4 regions of the Streptomyces sp. NPDC037013 genome follow, and region 1 is predicted to be linked to each of the others. Evidence: riboswitches for the same ligand, from Rfam matches in the RefSeq annotation. Region 1 holds a riboswitch; each other region holds the start of a gene.
What was found. Region 1 has a riboswitch for cobalamin ahead of ACZ7DY_RS13875 (ABC transporter substrate-binding protein). Riboswitches for the same ligand answer to the same signal wherever they lie in the genome.
Positions count from the first base shown of each region.

Region 2: linked by a shared signal. The riboswitch ahead of ACZ7DY_RS18540 (energy-coupling factor ABC transporter permease) and the one ahead of ACZ7DY_RS13875 (ABC transporter substrate-binding protein) in region 1 are both predicted to bind cobalamin.
Region 3: linked by a shared signal. The riboswitch ahead of metE (5-methyltetrahydropteroyltriglutamate--homocysteine S-methyltransferase) and the one ahead of ACZ7DY_RS13875 (ABC transporter substrate-binding protein) in region 1 are both predicted to bind cobalamin.
Region 4: linked by a shared signal. The riboswitch ahead of ACZ7DY_RS10255 (ABC transporter substrate-binding protein) and the one ahead of ACZ7DY_RS13875 (ABC transporter substrate-binding protein) in region 1 are both predicted to bind cobalamin.

Region 1 covers NZ_JBVJRV010000003.1:897,164-901,318, reverse strand. Annotated here, with positions in the region: gene ACZ7DY_RS13885 (amino acid permease) at 1-1,067, shown strand, start outside; gene ACZ7DY_RS13880 (M67 family metallopeptidase) at 1,170-1,592, shown strand; cobalamin riboswitch at 1,596-1,717, shown strand; gene ACZ7DY_RS13875 (ABC transporter substrate-binding protein) at 1,762-2,724, shown strand; gene ACZ7DY_RS13870 (FecCD family ABC transporter permease) at 2,811-3,872, shown strand; gene ACZ7DY_RS13865 (ABC transporter ATP-binding protein) at 3,869-4,155, shown strand, end outside.
Region 2 covers NZ_JBVJRV010000004.1:878,952-883,106, reverse strand. Annotated here, with positions in the region: gene cbiQ (cobalt ECF transporter T component CbiQ) at 1-394, opposite strand, end outside; gene ACZ7DY_RS18545 (energy-coupling factor ABC transporter substrate-binding protein) at 401-823, opposite strand; gene ACZ7DY_RS18540 (energy-coupling factor ABC transporter permease) at 823-1,533, opposite strand; cobalamin riboswitch at 1,564-1,747, opposite strand; gene ACZ7DY_RS18535 (PTS ascorbate transporter subunit IIC) at 1,857-3,425, opposite strand; gene ACZ7DY_RS18530 (PTS sugar transporter subunit IIAB) at 3,456-4,155, opposite strand, start outside.
Region 3 covers NZ_JBVJRV010000001.1:932,937-937,091, forward strand. Annotated here, with positions in the region: gene metE (5-methyltetrahydropteroyltriglutamate--homocysteine S-methyltransferase) at 1-968, opposite strand, end outside; cobalamin riboswitch at 1,131-1,352, opposite strand; gene ACZ7DY_RS03985 (hypothetical protein) at 1,375-2,172, opposite strand; gene ACZ7DY_RS03990 (hypothetical protein) at 2,325-3,551, opposite strand; gene ACZ7DY_RS03995 (GNAT family N-acetyltransferase) at 3,675-4,155, opposite strand, start outside.
Region 4 covers NZ_JBVJRV010000003.1:68,691-72,845, reverse strand. Annotated here, with positions in the region: gene ACZ7DY_RS10270 (HAD family hydrolase) at 1-844, opposite strand, end outside; gene ACZ7DY_RS10265 (helix-turn-helix domain-containing protein) at 1,071-1,949, shown strand; gene ACZ7DY_RS10260 (VOC family protein) at 1,946-2,509, shown strand; cobalamin riboswitch at 2,527-2,711, shown strand; gene ACZ7DY_RS10255 (ABC transporter substrate-binding protein) at 2,785-3,831, shown strand; gene ACZ7DY_RS10250 (FecCD family ABC transporter permease) at 3,840-4,155, shown strand, end outside.

The DNA of each region.
Region 1 (4,155 bases):
AATGGGCGTACGCCCTGGTCTTCACGGTCATCCTGTACGGCGCGAACCTCATCTCCGTGAAGCTCTTCGGTGAGCTGGAGTTCTGGTTCTCGATGGTCAAGGTCACCGCCATCATCGGCATGATCCTGATCTGCGTCGGCATCCTCACCATCGGCTTCTCCGACGCCGGCGACACCGCGTCCGTCACCCACCTGTGGAACGACGGCGGCTTCTTCCCCAACGGCATCGGCTCCACGCTGATGACCCTGCAGATCGTGATGTTCGCCTTCCTCGCCGTCGAGCTCGTCGGCGTCACCGCGGGCGAGTCCAAGGACCCGAAGACCGTCCTGCCCAAGGCGATCAACACCGTGCCGTGGCGCATCGCCGTCTTCTACGTCGGCGCGCTGATCATGATCCTCTCGGTCGTGCCGTGGACCTCCTTCAAGCCGGGCGTCTCGCCGTTCGTGAAGGCCTTCGAGGAGATGGGTCTCGGCGTCGGCGCCGCCATCGTGAACTTCGTGGTCCTCACCGCCGCGCTCTCCTCCTGCAACTCCGGCATGTACTCCACCGGCCGCATGCTGCGCGACCTGGCGCTCAACGGCCAGGGCCCGAAGTTCTTCACCAAGCTCACGAAGAACGGCCTGCCGCTGACCGGCACCACGGTCTCCGCCGCGTTCATGCTGGTCGGCGTCTGGATCAACTACCAGTGGCCGGGCGAGGCGTTCAACTACGTCGTCTCCTTCGCCACCATCTCCGGCATGTGGGCCTGGATCATGATCCTGGCCTGCCAGATCCGCTACCGCCGCAAGGCCGACCGCGGCGAGCTGCCGCAGTCCACCTTCCGCGCCCCGGGCGCCCCGTACACCAGCTGGTTCGCGCTGCTCTTCATCGGCATGGTCATCGTGATGATGGGCGTCGACAAGGACGCGCGGATCTCGCTCTACGCCGCCCCGGTCTGGGCCCTGATCCTCACGGTCTCCTACCTGGTGCTCAAGAGCCGCAACCCCGATGCCGCGGCGTTCACCAAGCGCAAGACCGCCGTCGACGGCTCCGTCACCGCCGGCAGCGCGCCGGTCGAGAAGGACTGACACCGGCGCCCCGACACCGGCTCTTCCGGGCCGTGTCCAGCATTCGGGCCCGCCCGTACCACACTTCGGTACGGTGCGGGCCCTCTGCTTATCCTGACTCCCATGCTGACCATCACCCAGGCCCTCCACGACCAGATCGTCGCGCACGCGCGCCAGGACCACCCCGACGAGGCGTGCGGCGTGGTCGCGGGACCGGCGGGCACCGGCCGCCCCGAGCGGTTCATCCCCATGCTGAACGCCGCGCGCTCGCCCACGTTCTACGAGTTCGACTCGGGTGACCTGCTCAAGCTCTACCGCGAGATGGACGACCGCGACGAGGAGCCGGTGATCGTCTACCACTCGCACACGGCGACCGAGGCCTACCCCTCGCGCACCGACATCACGTACGCCAACGAGCCCGGCGCGCACTACGTCCTGGTCTCCACGGCCGACACCGACGACGCAGGACCCTTCCAGTTCCGCTCGTACCGCATCGTCGACGGCGAGGTCACCGAGGAAGAGGTAAAGGTCGTACAGGCATACTGATCTTTACTCACGAGGGCGGCAGGACCCAGGAAGCCGGCGCGAATCCGGCACGGTCCCGCCACTGTGACCCCACCCCGTACCGGGGCCGGGGGTAGTCAGGAACTGACCTGCCGCCTTCCTCCACCCGACGCAGGGGACGCGGAAATCCCCTGGAGGAGGCAGCACCCCCATGTCCCGCCCCACGCGCGCCCTGCTGGCCGCGGCCCTGCTCGTCCCGCTCGCCGCGTGCTCCTCGTCCGGCCCGGCCGACGACGCGAAGCCCGCCGCCAAGGCCGCCGGATTCCCGTACACCGTCACCAACTGCGGTGTGCGCACGACGTACGAAGAGCCCCCCAAGCGCGCCGTCACCATGAACCAGCACGCCACCGAAGTGATGCTGGCACTCGGCCTCCGGAACCGGATCGTCGGCACCGCCTACCTCGACGACAAGGTCCTGCCCGCCTACGAGAAGGCGTACAAGTCGATCCCGGTGCTCGCCAAGGAGTACCCCTCCTACGAGAAGCTGCTCTCCGCCGACCCCGACTACGTGTACGGCGGCTACGCGAGCGCCTTCCAGGCCGGCGACGGCCGCAGCCGCGCCGCCCTCGCCGAGTCCGGCATCGACAGCCGCCTCAACGTCGAGAGCTGCGCCAAGCACCCCGTCTCCATGGACGACGTCTACCGCGAGGTCCGCGAGGTCGGCGCCACGTTCGGCGTGCGGGACCGCGCCGACCGGTGGATCAAGGACGCCCGGCGCGAACTGGCCGCCACCGAGGCCGAGTCCAGGGGCAGAAAGGCCCGTTCCGTCTTCGTCTACGACAGCGGCGACAAGACCGCGTTCACGGCGGGCGGCCGCGGCATCGGCAACGACATCATCAAGCGGGCGGGCGGCCGCAACGTCTTCGCCGACGTGGACAAGTCCTTCAGCGACGCGTCCTGGGAGAAGGTCGTCGAGCGCGGGCCCGAGACCATCCTCATCCTCGACTACGGCGCCACCACGGTCGCCCAGAAGAAGAAGCGCCTCCTCGACGACCCGGCCCTCCAGGACGTCCCCGCGATCAAGAACAAGAGCTTCGCGGTGCTGCCCCTGTCGGACGTGGTCACCGGCGTACGAGCACCGGAGGCGGTGAGGAAGCTGGCGGCACAGCTGTGAGGCCCATCCAGCCCGCAGGGCGACTCATCCAGCCCGTCGGGCGGATCATTCAGCCCGTGGGGCGGATCATTCAGCCCGTCCGGCGTTTGAGGACGAGCCCGAAGGGCGATCGACGGGACACACTTGGGCGGCGCACGGCCGTCCTGGCCGTCCTCACGCTCGCCCTCGCGGCAGCGACACTCGCCGGGCTCGCCCTCGGCTCCGTCCGCATCCCGCCCGGCCAGGTCCTGGAGATCCTCACGGGGCGGGCCGAACCCTCCCCGTTCCGCACCATCGTCCTGGACGTGCGGCTCCCCAGGGTCCTGCTCGGCGCCACCGTCGGCGCCGGACTCGCCGTCATCGGCACCGTCCTGCAGGCCCTCGTCCGCAACCCCCTCGCCGACCCGTTCCTGCTCGGCGTCTCCTCGGGCGCCTCCGTCGGCGCGGTCGGCGCGATCGTCCTCGGCGGATTCCTCGGCATCGGCACCACCCTGTCGACCACCGTCACCATCCCGGCCGCCTCCTTCGCGGGCGCCCTGATCTCCCTGGTCCTCGTCTACGCCCTGGCCAGAAGCGGGGGCGGCGGCTTCGCCACCGGCCGTCTGATCCTCGCGGGCGTCGCCGTCTCGTACGTCCTCTCCGCGCTGACCAGCCTCATCCTGGTCACCGCCGACACAGCGGACCAGCTCAAGGAGGTTTTGTACTGGACGCTCGGCGGACTCGGCGGCGCCCGCTGGGACATGCTCGCCCTGCCCTGCGCCACGCTGGTCCTCGGCACGGCCCTCCTCATGGTGCTGGCCCGCCCCCTCGACCTGCTCCTCGCCGGCGAGGAGGGCGCCACCGTCCTCGGCCTGGACGCCGCCCGCTTCCGCGCCGGCGTCTTCGTGCTCGCCTCGCTCCTCACCGGCGTCCTGGTCGCCTACAGCGGCGCCATCGGCTTCATCGGCCTGATGGTCCCGCACGCCGCCCGCATGCTGGTCGGCGCCGCCCACCGCGCGCTGCTGCCGGTGGTCGCCCTGATGGGCGCCGTCTTCCTGGTCGCCGCCGACCTCGCCGCGCGCACCGTCGCCGCCCCGCAGGACATCCCCGTCGGCGTCCTCACCGCGCTGACCGGCGGCCCGTTCTTCCTCTGGCTGCTGCGGCGGCGTACCGAAGGAGCACCCGCGTGAATCCCGCCGCGCCCGCCGCCGCGCTGCGCACCGAAGGCCTCTCGTACGAGACCGACGGCAGGCTCCTCGTCGACGCCGTCGACCTCACCGCCGCCCCCGGCGAGACCGTCGGCGTCGTCGGCCCCAACGGCAGCGGCAAGACGACTTTGCTGCGCTGCGTCTACGGCACCCTGCGCCCCACCGCGGGCCGCGCCCTCCTGGACGGCGACGACCTGCACACGATGACCCCGAAGGCGCGGGCCCGGCGCCTGGCCACCGTCCCGCAGGACGGGCAGGCGGCCTT
Region 2 (4,155 bases), on a different contig from region 1:
GGCGGGGCAGCAGGTCCGACATCGGCGTGGTGAAGGCGAAGAGGAGCACGCCGAGTGAGGCCGCGGAGGTCCGAAGGAGCAGGCCTCCGGCGCGTGCCGGTCCGCCGTCGGCGAGCGTCACGAACCCGTCGGGGCCGCCGAGTTGGACGAGCAGGGTGAGGGCGCCGGTCACGCAGAAGCCGAGCGGCACGCGGTAGGCGCGCCACAGTTTGCGGGGCGGCACGCCCGCCGGCCCAAGGAGCAGGACGAGCGCGGCGAGCATGACCAGCGCGGCGCCCGGCCAGGGCGGCAGGGAGATGGCGAGGACCGTGAGGCCGAGTCCGAGCACGGCTTTGTCCACGGGGTGACGGCGGCGCCAGCGACTGCTGTGCGCCGCCGCGTCGATGGGCAGCACGCCGCCTCAGACCTGCTCGGTCTCGGGCCGGCCGCCCTCGGCGCCGGCCGGCGTGGCGACCGTCCGCTCGACGGCACCGTCGGTGCGTTCGGCCGTCGCCTGTGCCGTGCCCGCGTCCTCGGCGCGCGCCTGCTCCGCGCCCTGGCGGCGGCCCTTGCGCAGCCCGAAGTAGTACGCGAGCACGCCCGCGCCGAGGGCCGCCTGCAGGGCGAAGAGGGCCGATTCGATCTCCCCCGAAGGGGGTTCGTACAGCGGCGAGAACCAGGGCTTGTAGTCCGGTTCGTTCTCGGTGATCGCCGTCTCGGCCTGTGCGTCGGAGCCGGTGAACGGCTCCTTCTTGTCGTCTCCGAGCCCCAGGGCGAGGGGCAGCACCGCGAGCGCGGCGACGATGACGAGCAGCAGGGTGTTGATCTTCGCGTTCCGGCTCATCAGGCGCTGGCCCCCGTCTCCGTCTTGGTCGTCGTCCCGGCCTGCTTGCTCTGCAGGAGCACGCCGAGCCGGGTGAGCTCACCCTTGCTGGACTGCACGAGCAGCCGCATCACCAGGACGGTGAGGAGCCCCTCGCTGACCGCGAGCGGGACCTGCGTGACGGCGAAGATGCCGCCGAACTTCCCCAGCGCGCCGAGGAAACCGCTGCTCGGGTCGGGGAAGGCCAGCGCCAGCTGGACGCTGGTGACGCAGTACGTGGACAGGTCGGCGACGAAGGCCCCGAAGAAGACGGCGGCCATGAGCGGCACGTCGAACCGCTTGAGGAGCCGGTAGACCGCGTATCCGGCCCAGGGTCCGACGATCGCCATCGAGAAGACGTTGGCGCCCAGGGTGGTGAGTCCGCCGTGGGCGAGCAGCAGCGCCTGGAAGAGCAGGGTGATGGTGCCGAGCACCGTCATGATCGGCGGCCGGAACAGGATCGCTCCGAGGCCGGTGCCCGTCGGGTGCGAGCAACTGCCCGTCACGGACGGGATCTTCAGGGCGGAAAGGACGAATGTGAAGGCCCCGGAGGCGCCGAGGAGCAGGGTGCTCTCCGGGTGTTCCTTGACTTCACGGGTCAGGGAGCGGACTCCGTGGACGACGAACGGCGCGGACGCTACGCCCCAGGCGATCGCGTGCGCCGGTGGGAGGAAACCCTCGGCTATGTGCATGGCTCGGCAGACCCTCTCCAGCACCTCGTGGATGGACAACGCGCCTTGGCCGGTCTCCTGGCTGACGGGTCGTACCGACCGGACTCCGCCTTCCCGGGTGCGTGTGCACCCAGTGGCTGCCGCGAGGGCTGGAGCCGGACTTCCCGATCACAGTGGCGAGGGCCGCACCGGCATCACACCGGATTTCCCGTGCACCAAGGCGTGGCGACATTAGTGCGCAACTGATCCGCTGACAACTTGTGCGCGGGGTGCGGTGGTGTCGTACGTGTGCGCGCGTACCACCGCGTACGCCCCTGTTCAGGGGCTATGTGTGGCTGGTGGGGTCACCGGGGCGGCGGCGGGGGCGGCTTGGGCGCGCCGCGCGGTGGCCGGATCTTCGCATACGCGACCGGTCGTCCGGCGGAACCGGGGGCTGTCGGCGGAGTGTGGGCACCCTCGGCGGGGAGCAGGGCGTCGCGATGGGCTCCGGGGTCCCAGCCGGTCTCCACGACCCGCTTCTGGAAGACCACGGCGCCGAGCAGGAGGGCGGCGCCGATCAGCAGCATCAGGAGGATTCCAGTGGTTTCGCCCGTCTTGGCCGCATGGCCGATGAGGGTGCCGAACCAGCCGAAATCGGCGTCGCCGAAGGTGGTGTTCTCCTTGCCGAAGGCGCCGAGGACCTTCAGGAGCAGGGCGGGCAGGAAGGTGATGAGGAGGCCGTTGACGAAGGCGCCCGCGGCGGCGCCGCGCCGGCCGCCGGTCGCGTTGCCGTAGACGCCCGCCGCACCACCGGTGAAGAAGTGCGGGACGAGGCCGGGCAGGACGAGGGCGAGCCCGAAGGCCGGATGGAAGATCCAGGCGAGCAGGCCGAGCCCTGCGAGGCCGCCGGCGAAGCTGGAGACGAAGCCGACCAGGACGGCGTTCTGTGCATAGGGGAAGACAATGGGCGCGTCGAGGGAGGGCACCGCGCCGGGCACCAGTTTCCGGGCGATGCCCTGGAAGGCCGGGACGAGTTCGCCGAGGATCGTGCGGACGCCGAAGAGGATCACGGCGACGGCGATGCCGAACTGCAGGCCCTGCATGACCGACTGCATGACGTAGTCGCCGACGCCGCTCGCGCCCGGCGCGCCGTCCTCGCCGAAGGCCTTGAACGCCGCCTCCTTGCCCGCCTTGCCGAGGAAGACCAGCGACATGATCAGGTAGATCAGGACCATCGACAGGGCGGTCGCCACCATCGAGTCGCGCAGGAAACGCAGGCCTTCGGGGAGGTTCATCTCCTCGGTGCTGCGGCTGCGGCGGCCCACCAGTTGCCCGGTCGCGCCGGCCGCGATGTAACCGGCCGTCCCGAAGTGGCCGATCGCCACGTTGTCGTCGCCGGTGACGCGCTTGGTCCAGGGGTGCGCGAAGGCGGGCAGGGCCACCAGCAGGATGCCGAGCAGGACGCCACCGACGAGGACCACGGCCCACGACGGCCGGCCCGCGACGGCCGGGACCATCGTCAGCAGCGTCGCCATGAACAGGATGTGGTGGCCGGTCAGGAAGACGTAGCGCAGCGGGGTGAAGCGGGCGAGGGCCAGGCTGACGGCGAAGCCGAGGATCATCAGCCACGCGACGCGCGATCCGTACTCCTTCTGCGCGATGCCGACGATCGCCTCGTTGGTGGGGATCACGCCGTGTGCCCCGGTGGAGCCCTGGATCATCTCGCCGAGCGGGGCGAGGGCGCCGACGACGAGGGTGGCGCCCGCGCCGATCAGCAGGAAGCCGAGGGTCGCCTTGATGGCTCCCCCGACGATTTGCCCGGTGGTCTTCCTCAGGGCGATCAGGCCCACGGCCGTGATGAGGCCGATGAGGTAGGCGGGTTGGCTGAGGATCTCGTCGACGAGGAACTCGGCGATCGACACGAGCACGTCCATGGTGGGTTCTCCTTGCCCGGGGGCGGGCCGTCAGACGTCGTAGGTGTCCCGGAGCACGCGGTCGGCCTCGGCCGCGCTGGTGAAGTCTTCGATGATCTTCACCGGGATGCCCACGTCACCGAGGGTCGCGGCGATCTCCCGCGAGGTGAGGATGGCGACCGCCTCCTTGGCCCGGCCCTTGGCGGAGATGGTGTCGGTCGCCTCGACGGTGACGTACCGGCTCCATCCCCAGTGGTCCAGGACGCCTTCGACGGTCTGCTTGAGGAAGATGCTCGTGCCGACGCCGTTGCCGCAGACGGTCAGAATCCTGTGCGGGTCGCCGCCGCTCGCCGGCTCGTGGCGCGTGTCCGGCCGCACTCCCCCGCCGGTGAGGAGCGCGTGCACGGCGCGCGGGGTCGCCGCCTCGCGCAGGGCGCACGCCGTGTCCGGGTCGGCGAGCAGCCGGGCGAGGGCGCCCATCGCCGCGGTGTGCTCGGCGGCGTCCTGGGCGGCGAGGCCGACGACCAGGTCGACGGGGTCGTTGGTGTCGTGCCCGAACTCCACCGGGTCCGCGAGGCGCACCCAGGACATGCCGGTGCGCAGGACGGCGGGCGAGGGTCTGGCGTGGGCGAGGGCGAGTCCGGGGGCGATGACGACGTAGGGCCCGTTGTCCCGGATGTTGCCGATCATTTCCGTCGTGTACGTGTCGGTGGCGGCGCCCGTCGCGACCATCAGGTCACCGGCGTGCCGC
Region 3 (4,155 bases), on a different contig from region 1:
AGCAGGGTGCCGAGCGTGGCCAGGGACTTCTCCAGGTCGTTGACCCAGATGTTGCGGCCGTCGACGACACCGGCGACCAGCCGCTTCCCGGGCACTCCGCCGACGGCGGCGAGCGCGTCGAGGTTGGCGGCGGCCGGCCCCGTGAAGTCGAGGGCGAGTCCGTCGACCGGCGCCTTGGTGAGCACGGGAAGGGCGTCGCCGAGCCGGTCGAAGTACGAGGCGACCAGGAGCTTGGGCCGGTCGGTGAGGGCACCCAGGTCGCGGTAGGCGCGGGCCACGGCGTTCAGTTCGGCGGGAGTCCGGTCCTGGACGAGGGCGGGCTCGTCCAGCTGCACCCATGTGGCGCCGGCCGCGTGCAGGTCGGCGAGGACTTCGGCGTAGACCGGGAGCAGCCGGTCGAGGAGCGTCAGCGGATCGAAGTCGGCGGGCACCCCGGGCGCGGGCTTGGCCAGCAGGAGGTAGGTGACCGGTCCGACGAGGACGGGCCGCGCGGTCAGCCCCAGCGCGTGGGCCTCCGCGAACTCGGCGACCTGCTTGGAGGAGTCCGCCGTGAACACGGTGCCAGGACCCAACTCGGGCACGAGGTAGTGGTAGTTGGTGTCGAACCACTTCGTCATCTCCAGCGGCGCCACGTCCTGGGTGCCGCGAGCCATCGCGAAGTAGCCGTCCAGCGGGTCCGCTTCGACGGCGTGACGGTGGCGTTCGGGAACCGCGCCGACCATGACGGTCGTGTCCAGGACGTGGTCGTAGTACGAGAAGTCGCCGGTCGGGACCTCGTCGATCCCGGCGTCGGCCAGTTCGCGCCAGTTCGAACGGCGGAGCTCGGCGGCGGCGTCCCGGAGGGCGTCCGCGGTGACACGGCCCTTCCAGTAACCCTCGATCGCCTTCTTGAGTTCGCGGTTCCGGCCCTGGCGGGGGTAGCCGTACACGGTGGCCCGTGCTGCCGCGGCTGCGGGCTTGGTGGTCACGGAGATCTCCTTCGCGAGATGAATCCCTGAGATCCCGGCGACGGGACGCGAGCGCGAAGGGTGACGCACCTGACGGGACCGGATCGCGCGTTGGCGCGGACGCCCGTCTGGTATGCACGCCGACCCGCCCACGAGGTCACCGGGATATCCGCGCACGAGTGGTTCGCGCACGGACAGCGGGCAGGTCTTCGGACTCGCGGGCGCGTCCTCGTGAAGGAGGACCCCTACTGGCCGTCGCTTCCCAGGACCGGTCGTGCGGTCCCAGTGCGTGTGACGGCGGTCGTTCCCGCTCACCGCTGCGGGGCAGTCCCGGATTTCCACCGGGTTCCCTCTTGCGACGCTCCCGCCTGGCGGGCGGGGCGAACCAGCTGCGTCGATCACCTTACGGGGCCGTCCGCGAAATCGGCTACTCCCCGCACTCCCGGGCCCGCCGCCCGGCGCCGCTGATCAGGTCGACGCGCTGCCCCGCCCCTTCCTTGAGGACGTAGAGGGTGCCGTCGGTGGGGGACCAGTCGCGGGGGGCGAGGAAGACGCGGTCACCGGAGACGTGGAAGAGGCGCAGGCCCGCGTATTCGTACGCGTACTGGCTGCCCTTGTCGGTGACGCGCCGGAAGCAACTGCCGCCGCCCCGGATCATCAGGTCCTTCTCGCTGAAGACGACCACTGCGGGAAAGCCGTCGCGCAGGGTCCGCTCGGTGAGTTCCGCGCGGCCCCGGCCCGCGATGGCCGCGTACGACGACACGGCCCAGAACAGCGAGAGCACGCAGATGAAGAGGGTGAGCCCCCAGAGCCGCAGGTCCCGGCGATCACGGGTACGGGCGTACGCGCTGAGCGAGAACCCGCCGATCGCGGAGAGCGGCAGCACCAGGTCGAACAGCCAGGGGCTGAGCGGATACAGCGGGGTGAGGGCGACGGGCACCGTCCAGGCGTGGCGCAGGACCCGAACGGCACGGGCGAGCCGTTCCGGTTCACCCGCGGCCCGGCGCAGCAGCCCGAGCACGCCGAGCGCGACGCCCGCCGCGAGCCAGGCGGGAAGGTAGAGGGCGCTGACGCTGCGCAACAGGTAGTCGCTGGTGGAGAGGTGGAATACGGTGTCGCGCAGCCCGAGCGCCTTGGTCTCCGCGTCGGTGCTCGCCCAGCCGAAGTAGAAGAGCACCGCGGTCAGCAGGGTGACCAGGGATCCGATGGCTCCGACGACCTCCATCCAGCTGATCCGGGGTTCGGCGGGGTCGGGGGGAGACGGTGGGGGTGACGGGTCCGGCGGGTCCGGTGGGTCCGGCGGGGGTGGTGGGGACGCGGGCTCCGGGTCGGGGTCGGGGTCGGGTTCAGGGCCAGGCTCAGGGGCCGGGGGTTCGCTCATCGGAAGAGTACGGTCGTCGCACCGGGGGAGCGGTGGGGCCGGGCGGTCGGGGACGCGAACGAGGACGAGGTCGTGGGCGAGCCGGAACCGGAGCCGGACGGCGACCGTGGGACACCGCTCCAATCGAGGGTGAACGCGGCCCGCGCGGCGATCCTGACGCCGCTCTTCGTCACGAGCGTCACGTCGATCGCCGTCGGGCGTCGGCCGCCGAATCCGTCCGGCCCCGGAAGGTCGACGGCGACGGTCCCGTCCTTGCAGCACAACACCCTTTTGTCCAGGCCGTCGAAGGGCTTCAGGACGATCGGGGCGGTCAGTTCCGGCGCACGCAGCTCCACGGTCGCCGGGGCGTCGGGCCACGTGCCGTGGAAGCCGGCCGTGTCGCCCGGAGTGACGCTGAGGCGCGTGGCGGCGATCTTGTTGGGGCAGGCCGCACTGCCCGGCGGTGCGGAGCGCAGCACCACTCGCTCGTCGCGGTGCCGCTGGTAGTAGGCGACGAAGCGTCGCAGGACGGCGTACGCGTCACCGTCCTTGCACAGGTACTCGGCGTTCGCGGGCCGGTAACCGCTCGCACGCAGGCCCGCTTCCGCTTTGATCGCGATGGCGAGTCCGTCGGCCTCGCCCTGCGCGGCCTTGCAGATACCGGCGAGGCCCTCGATGACCTTCCAGGAGGCCGGACTCGCCGAGTTCCCATTCCCCTTGTCGGCGGCGGTCGCGCTGCTGTAGGCCTCCCGGCACTCGCCTCGCTGGAGCAGGTCGTACAGACTGTCGGGCTCGAACAGGTCGTCGACGTTGGGTGACTTGGGCCCCCATGGCAGCCAGGCGGGCACCTCTCCGCCTCCGTGCTCCCCGCCACCGCCATCGCCGCCGGCCCGGGTGCCGTCGCGGTCGCGGTTCCGGTCCCCGTCGCTGCCACCGGTCTGCCACTCACCGCCTGCCGTACCGCCCGTCGTACCGTGCGTCGTTCCGCCCGACGTGCCGGCTGTGGTGCCGCCCGTCGTGGTGGTGGTGCCGGGCGCGGTCCCGGGGCCGACGCCTCCGGTGTCCGTCCCCGCGCTCGTACCGCTCTCCAGGGAACCGCCGCCGCTTCCGCCGCCCCGCGCGCCGCCATCGAGGGACCCGACACCTCGAATCCCGAAGAACAGGCCCAGCACGAGAACGAACCCGACGACGGCGAAGACCCATACCGGCACCCGCGCGGAAGCCGGACCGAAGCGAACAGCCATGACGCAACCCCCGTTTCGCCTCCTTCCATGATGCTGCCGAGAGGGGGTGCCCGGCATGCGTTTGCGTCGGAAGGCGGGGATTCCGGAGGCGGGGATTTGGCAGACCGGGGTCGTGTCACGGATTCACGGCTTCCAGTACAGCGCCGGGTCGGGGTGGTCGACGAAGCCCAGGTCCCGGTAGAGCGGCTCACCTTGGGACGACGCGTACAGGTCCACGCGGGAGGCCTCCCGTTCGTGGAACCAGTCGAGTAGGGCCCGCATGATCGCGCGGCTGTGGCCGCGCCGCCGGTACGCGGGGTCGGTGACCACGCCGATCACATGGCCGACGCGGCCGTTGCGGTTGTGCGGGCCGGGGAACCACTGGTCGACGGTGCCGATGCCGCAGGCGGCGAGGCCGTCCTCGCCGTCCACGACGAGGATGCGTGCGGAGTCGGCGGTCAGCCGGTCCCGCAGGACCAAGGTGAGGTTCCGGCGCCAGTCGTCCTGGCCCGGCGCGGGGTTGAAGTAGTCGCCGCCGAGTGTCTCGAAGAGCAGTGCCCGCAGGCGTACGAGTTCGGGGAGGTCGGCCTCCACGGCCTGGCGGACTTCGGTGCGGAGGAGGGTG
Region 4 (4,155 bases), 830 kb from region 1:
TCAGCTCCCGCTTCGCGAGTTCGGCGCGGTCCTTCTCGCCGAAGCGGCCCTCGGCGATCTCCTTGCGGGAGCTGGTCACCTGCCCGGTCCTGCGGTCCTTGAGCTGCGTGGAGACGCCGATGACGTTCTCCGGCTTCACGCCGTACCCGTACTTCGGGTCGGCGAGCACCATCCGCACCAGGTCCTCGCCGGCCGCGCTGACCACGTACACCTCGACGCCGTGGGCGCGCAGCGTCCGGTAGAGCTGCTGCATGCCGCGCGACAGTTCCGGCGGCTTCACCTCGGTCCTGGTGAGCACGCCGTCCTCGTAGTACTCGGCGGGGATCGGCTTCTCGTACGCGAGGAGCTCGTCGACGTACCCCTTGAGCTCCTTCAGCGTGAAGCCGGAGAAGATCTGCGCGGCCCACGGGTAGCAGACCTGGTCGTCCACCTCGCACAGCCGGTTGTAGTAGCTGTACAGGCTCTCCTTGTGGCCCGCCTTGTCCTTGAAGGGGATGACCTTCAGGGAGGGGTCCATGGTCTTGCGGGTCAGGACGCCCTTCATCTCCAGGAAGGGGAGCAGCGACTCCTCCAGGTCGTTGCGGTACGTCGTGTTGTCCGCGTCGAAGACCGCGTACGCGCCCTTGTGGTCATTGGCGGCGATGACCTTGCCGAGCCGCTTCGCCACGGGCTTCGGCCAGTGCGACAGCTCACGGGCGGTGGCCGCCGAGGTGTCGGCGGCGCTCGCCTGGTCCGTCGGCCACAGCGCGCCGCCCGCGAGGACGGCGGCGGCCAGCGCCGCCGTGGTGCCGATGACGGCCGGCTTGCTCAGCTTGCCCGGCTTGCCCTTTGCCCGTACTGCCATGTCGTTACGTCCCTGCCGTTCCCTGAGAGCGAGATGCGCCCCGTCCGGAGCGGCGCGCAATGCTATGGGGCGCGACGCCCATTTCCCATGATCGAAGTCACCGTGGCGGGGAGGTATGGGGGAGGTGAACACGGGTAGCGGAGGGGGACGCCGGGGCGGGTTGCGGCCTGCTCCGGCCGTTCGGCCGCGCGATACGAAGCGCGACGCGCCGCGCATACTGGGACGCATGGGCACCCGTGAGTTCGCCCGGGCCGTTCCCCGGCTCGACGGCATGGTCGTCTCCGCGGTCGGCTACCGCACCGCGGGGCAGCCTCCCGCCCTGCACAGGGGTCTGCCGTCGCCGTATCTGACGGTGATCTTCTCGCTCGACGGGCCCATCGCTACCGGCACCACCCCCGAAGAGGCCACCGGCCCGGCCGCGACGCGCACCGACATCGTCGTCGGCGGCCTGCACCAGAGCCCCGCGTACGTCGTCCAGCCCGAGCACGAGGCGGGCATCCAGCTCGCCGTGCACCCCCTCGCGGCCCGCGCCCTCCTCGGCCTGCCCGCCGCCGATCTGACCGGCCCGCTCGTCGTCGCCGGGACCGACGTCTTCGGGGACCGCGCCGCCGAGGTCCGCGAGCAACTGTGCGAACTGGACGGCTGGGAGGACCGCTTCGCCCACCTCTCCGCGTATCTGCGGCGGCGCGTGTACGACGAGCCTCGCCGGGGCACCGCCGGGTCCGTCCGTCCGGAGGTCGCCGAGGCCTGGGCATGGCTGGCCCGGTACCGCGGCGCGGGCACCCTGGGCGGCCTCTCCCGGCACGTGGCGCTCAGCGAGCGCCGGCTGACCGCGCTCTTCCGCGCCGAGACGGGACTGAGCCCCAAACAGGCGGCACGTCTGATGCGCTTCCAGCACGCCAAGGCCACCGTGGCCCGCGCGGTCGCGGCGGGCGCCGCGCCCGACCTCGCCCGGGTCGCGGCCGACGCCGGCTACTACGACCACTCGCACCTCGTCCGCGACTTCCGGCAGTACACGGGGGTGAGTCCCACCGCCTGGCTGGCCGAAGAGTGCCGGAATATCCAAGCCGGGGCGCACGGCAAGGGCGAAGACTCGACGGCATGAACACCACACCGAACCCCGCCTCAGACTCCTCCGAGAGCCCCGCCACGAATTCGGCCCAGAGCCCCGCCACGAACACCACCCCGGCCCCCACACCGGGCCCCATCCTGAACTCGCCCTCCGGCGCCCCGGAGCCGGAGCAGCCGCTCCGCACCCCTGCTCCCGCCATCTGGCCCGGCCTCCAGGCCAAGGACGCCCCCGCCCTGATCGACTTCCTGGTCGGCACCGTCGGCTTCCTGCGCACCGCCGTCTACGAGGACGAGGGCCGCGTCGCCCATGCCCAGCTCGACTGGCCCGAGGGCGGCGGCGTCATGCTCGGCTCCTACGACCCGGCCGCCGCCTCCACCTGCGGCAGGCCCGGCGCCGGATCCGCGTACGTCGTCACCGCGCGGGTGGACGACCTGTACCGCCGCCTCACCGCGGCCGGCGTGAAGGTCATCGCGGAGATCGAGGACAAGCCGTACGGCAGCCGCGAGTTCGGCATCGAGGACCCGGAGGGGAACCGCTGGTCCTTCGGCACCTACCGCGGCGAGCCGAGGCCCGACCCGGCCGAAGCCGTATGAGCGGGCCCGGGCGTGCGTGATAACTTGCGCAAGCCAGTCAAACCCACACCTGGGCCAGGGAATCCGGTGCGAATCCGGAACTGACGCGCAGCGGTGAGGGGGACGGGCGGGGCCACGGCCACTGGGTGTCACAGGACGCCCGGGAAGGCGCCCCGTCCGGTCGATCCCGAGTCCGAAGACCTGCTGGCGCCTCCGCTCGCACACCGGGCGGCGGAGGTCGAGACGCAGGCCAGGCTCCGCGTATGAGCCGCGAGACTCAAGGGACCAGGGAACACGTGTCCTCGACAGCCCGTATATCCGCCCTCCTCAGCTTCCTCTGCGCCGGCGCGCTCACGCTCACCGCGTGCGGCGACGGCTCCGCGCAGCGGCCGGCGGGCAAGAACGCCGACGGCTACCCCGTCACTGTCGCCTCCTGCGGCAAGGAGGCGACGGTGAAGGCGCCGCCCCGGCGGGCCGTCTCCCTCGACCAGGGGTCCACGGAGATCCTGCTCTCCCTCGGCCTCGCCGACCGGATGGCCGGCACCGGCACCTGGACCGACCCGGTCCTGAAGAACCTCCGGCAGGAGAACGCGAAGGTGAAGCGGCTCGCCGACCGCTACCCCTCGCTGGAGAAGGTCCTCGCCGAGGAACCCGACTTCGTCAGCGCCTCCTTCCTCTACACCGTCGGCAAGGGCGGCGTCGCCGACCGCACGAAGTTCACCGGACTCGGCGTCCCCGTCTACGTCTCGCCCACCGACTGCGCGGGCAAGGACAACGACGGCGGCGGCGACGGCAAGCGCGTCAAGACCCTCACCATGGACACCGTCTACGGCGAGGTGCGCGACCTGGCGAAGGTCTTCGGCGTCGAGAAGCGCGGCGAGAAGCTCATCGCCGACCTGAAGCGCCGGGTCACGAAGGCGACCGAGGACATCGACAGGGCCGCCGCATCCGACACGACGCTCCTGTACTGGTTCGCCAACTCCGACGCCCCGTACATGGCGGGCTGCTGCGGCGCCCCCGGCATCATCACCCGCGAACTCGGCGTGAAGAACGTCTTCGACGACACCCGCGAGGAGTGGCCCCAGATCAACTGGGAGACCGTCGCCGACCGCGACCCCGACGTCCTCGTCATCGGCGACCTCACGCGCAGGTCCCAGTCCGCGGAGAGCGCCCGGGAGAAGATCAGGTTCCTGGAGACCAACCCGGCGACGAAGAACCTGACCGCGGTGAAGAAGAAGCGGTACGTGCTGCTCAGCGGCCAGGCCATGAACCCCACGATCCGCACGGTCGACGGCATCGAACAAGTCGCGGCAGGACTGCGCAAGTTCGGCCTCGTCAAGTGAGCGAGGCGGTGGGGAACAGGGGTAACACCCGTACCCGTACCGGACAGCCGGGGCTCCGGCACGGCGCGAGGCTGGGGCTCCTGTGGGTGGCCGGCGTCGCCGCGCTCGTCCTGTCCGTCTCCGTGGCGGTGACCATCGGCCCGGCGGACATCTCCGTCTCCGACGTGTGGTCGACGGTCGCGGCCCACCTCGGCTGGGGCGACTCCCCGCTCACCCCCATCAGGGACGGCATCGTCTGGAACCTGCGGATGCCCCGCACGCTGCTCGCCGCGGTCTGCGGCGCGGGCCTCGCCGTCTGCGGCACGGTCATGCAGTCCCTCCTCC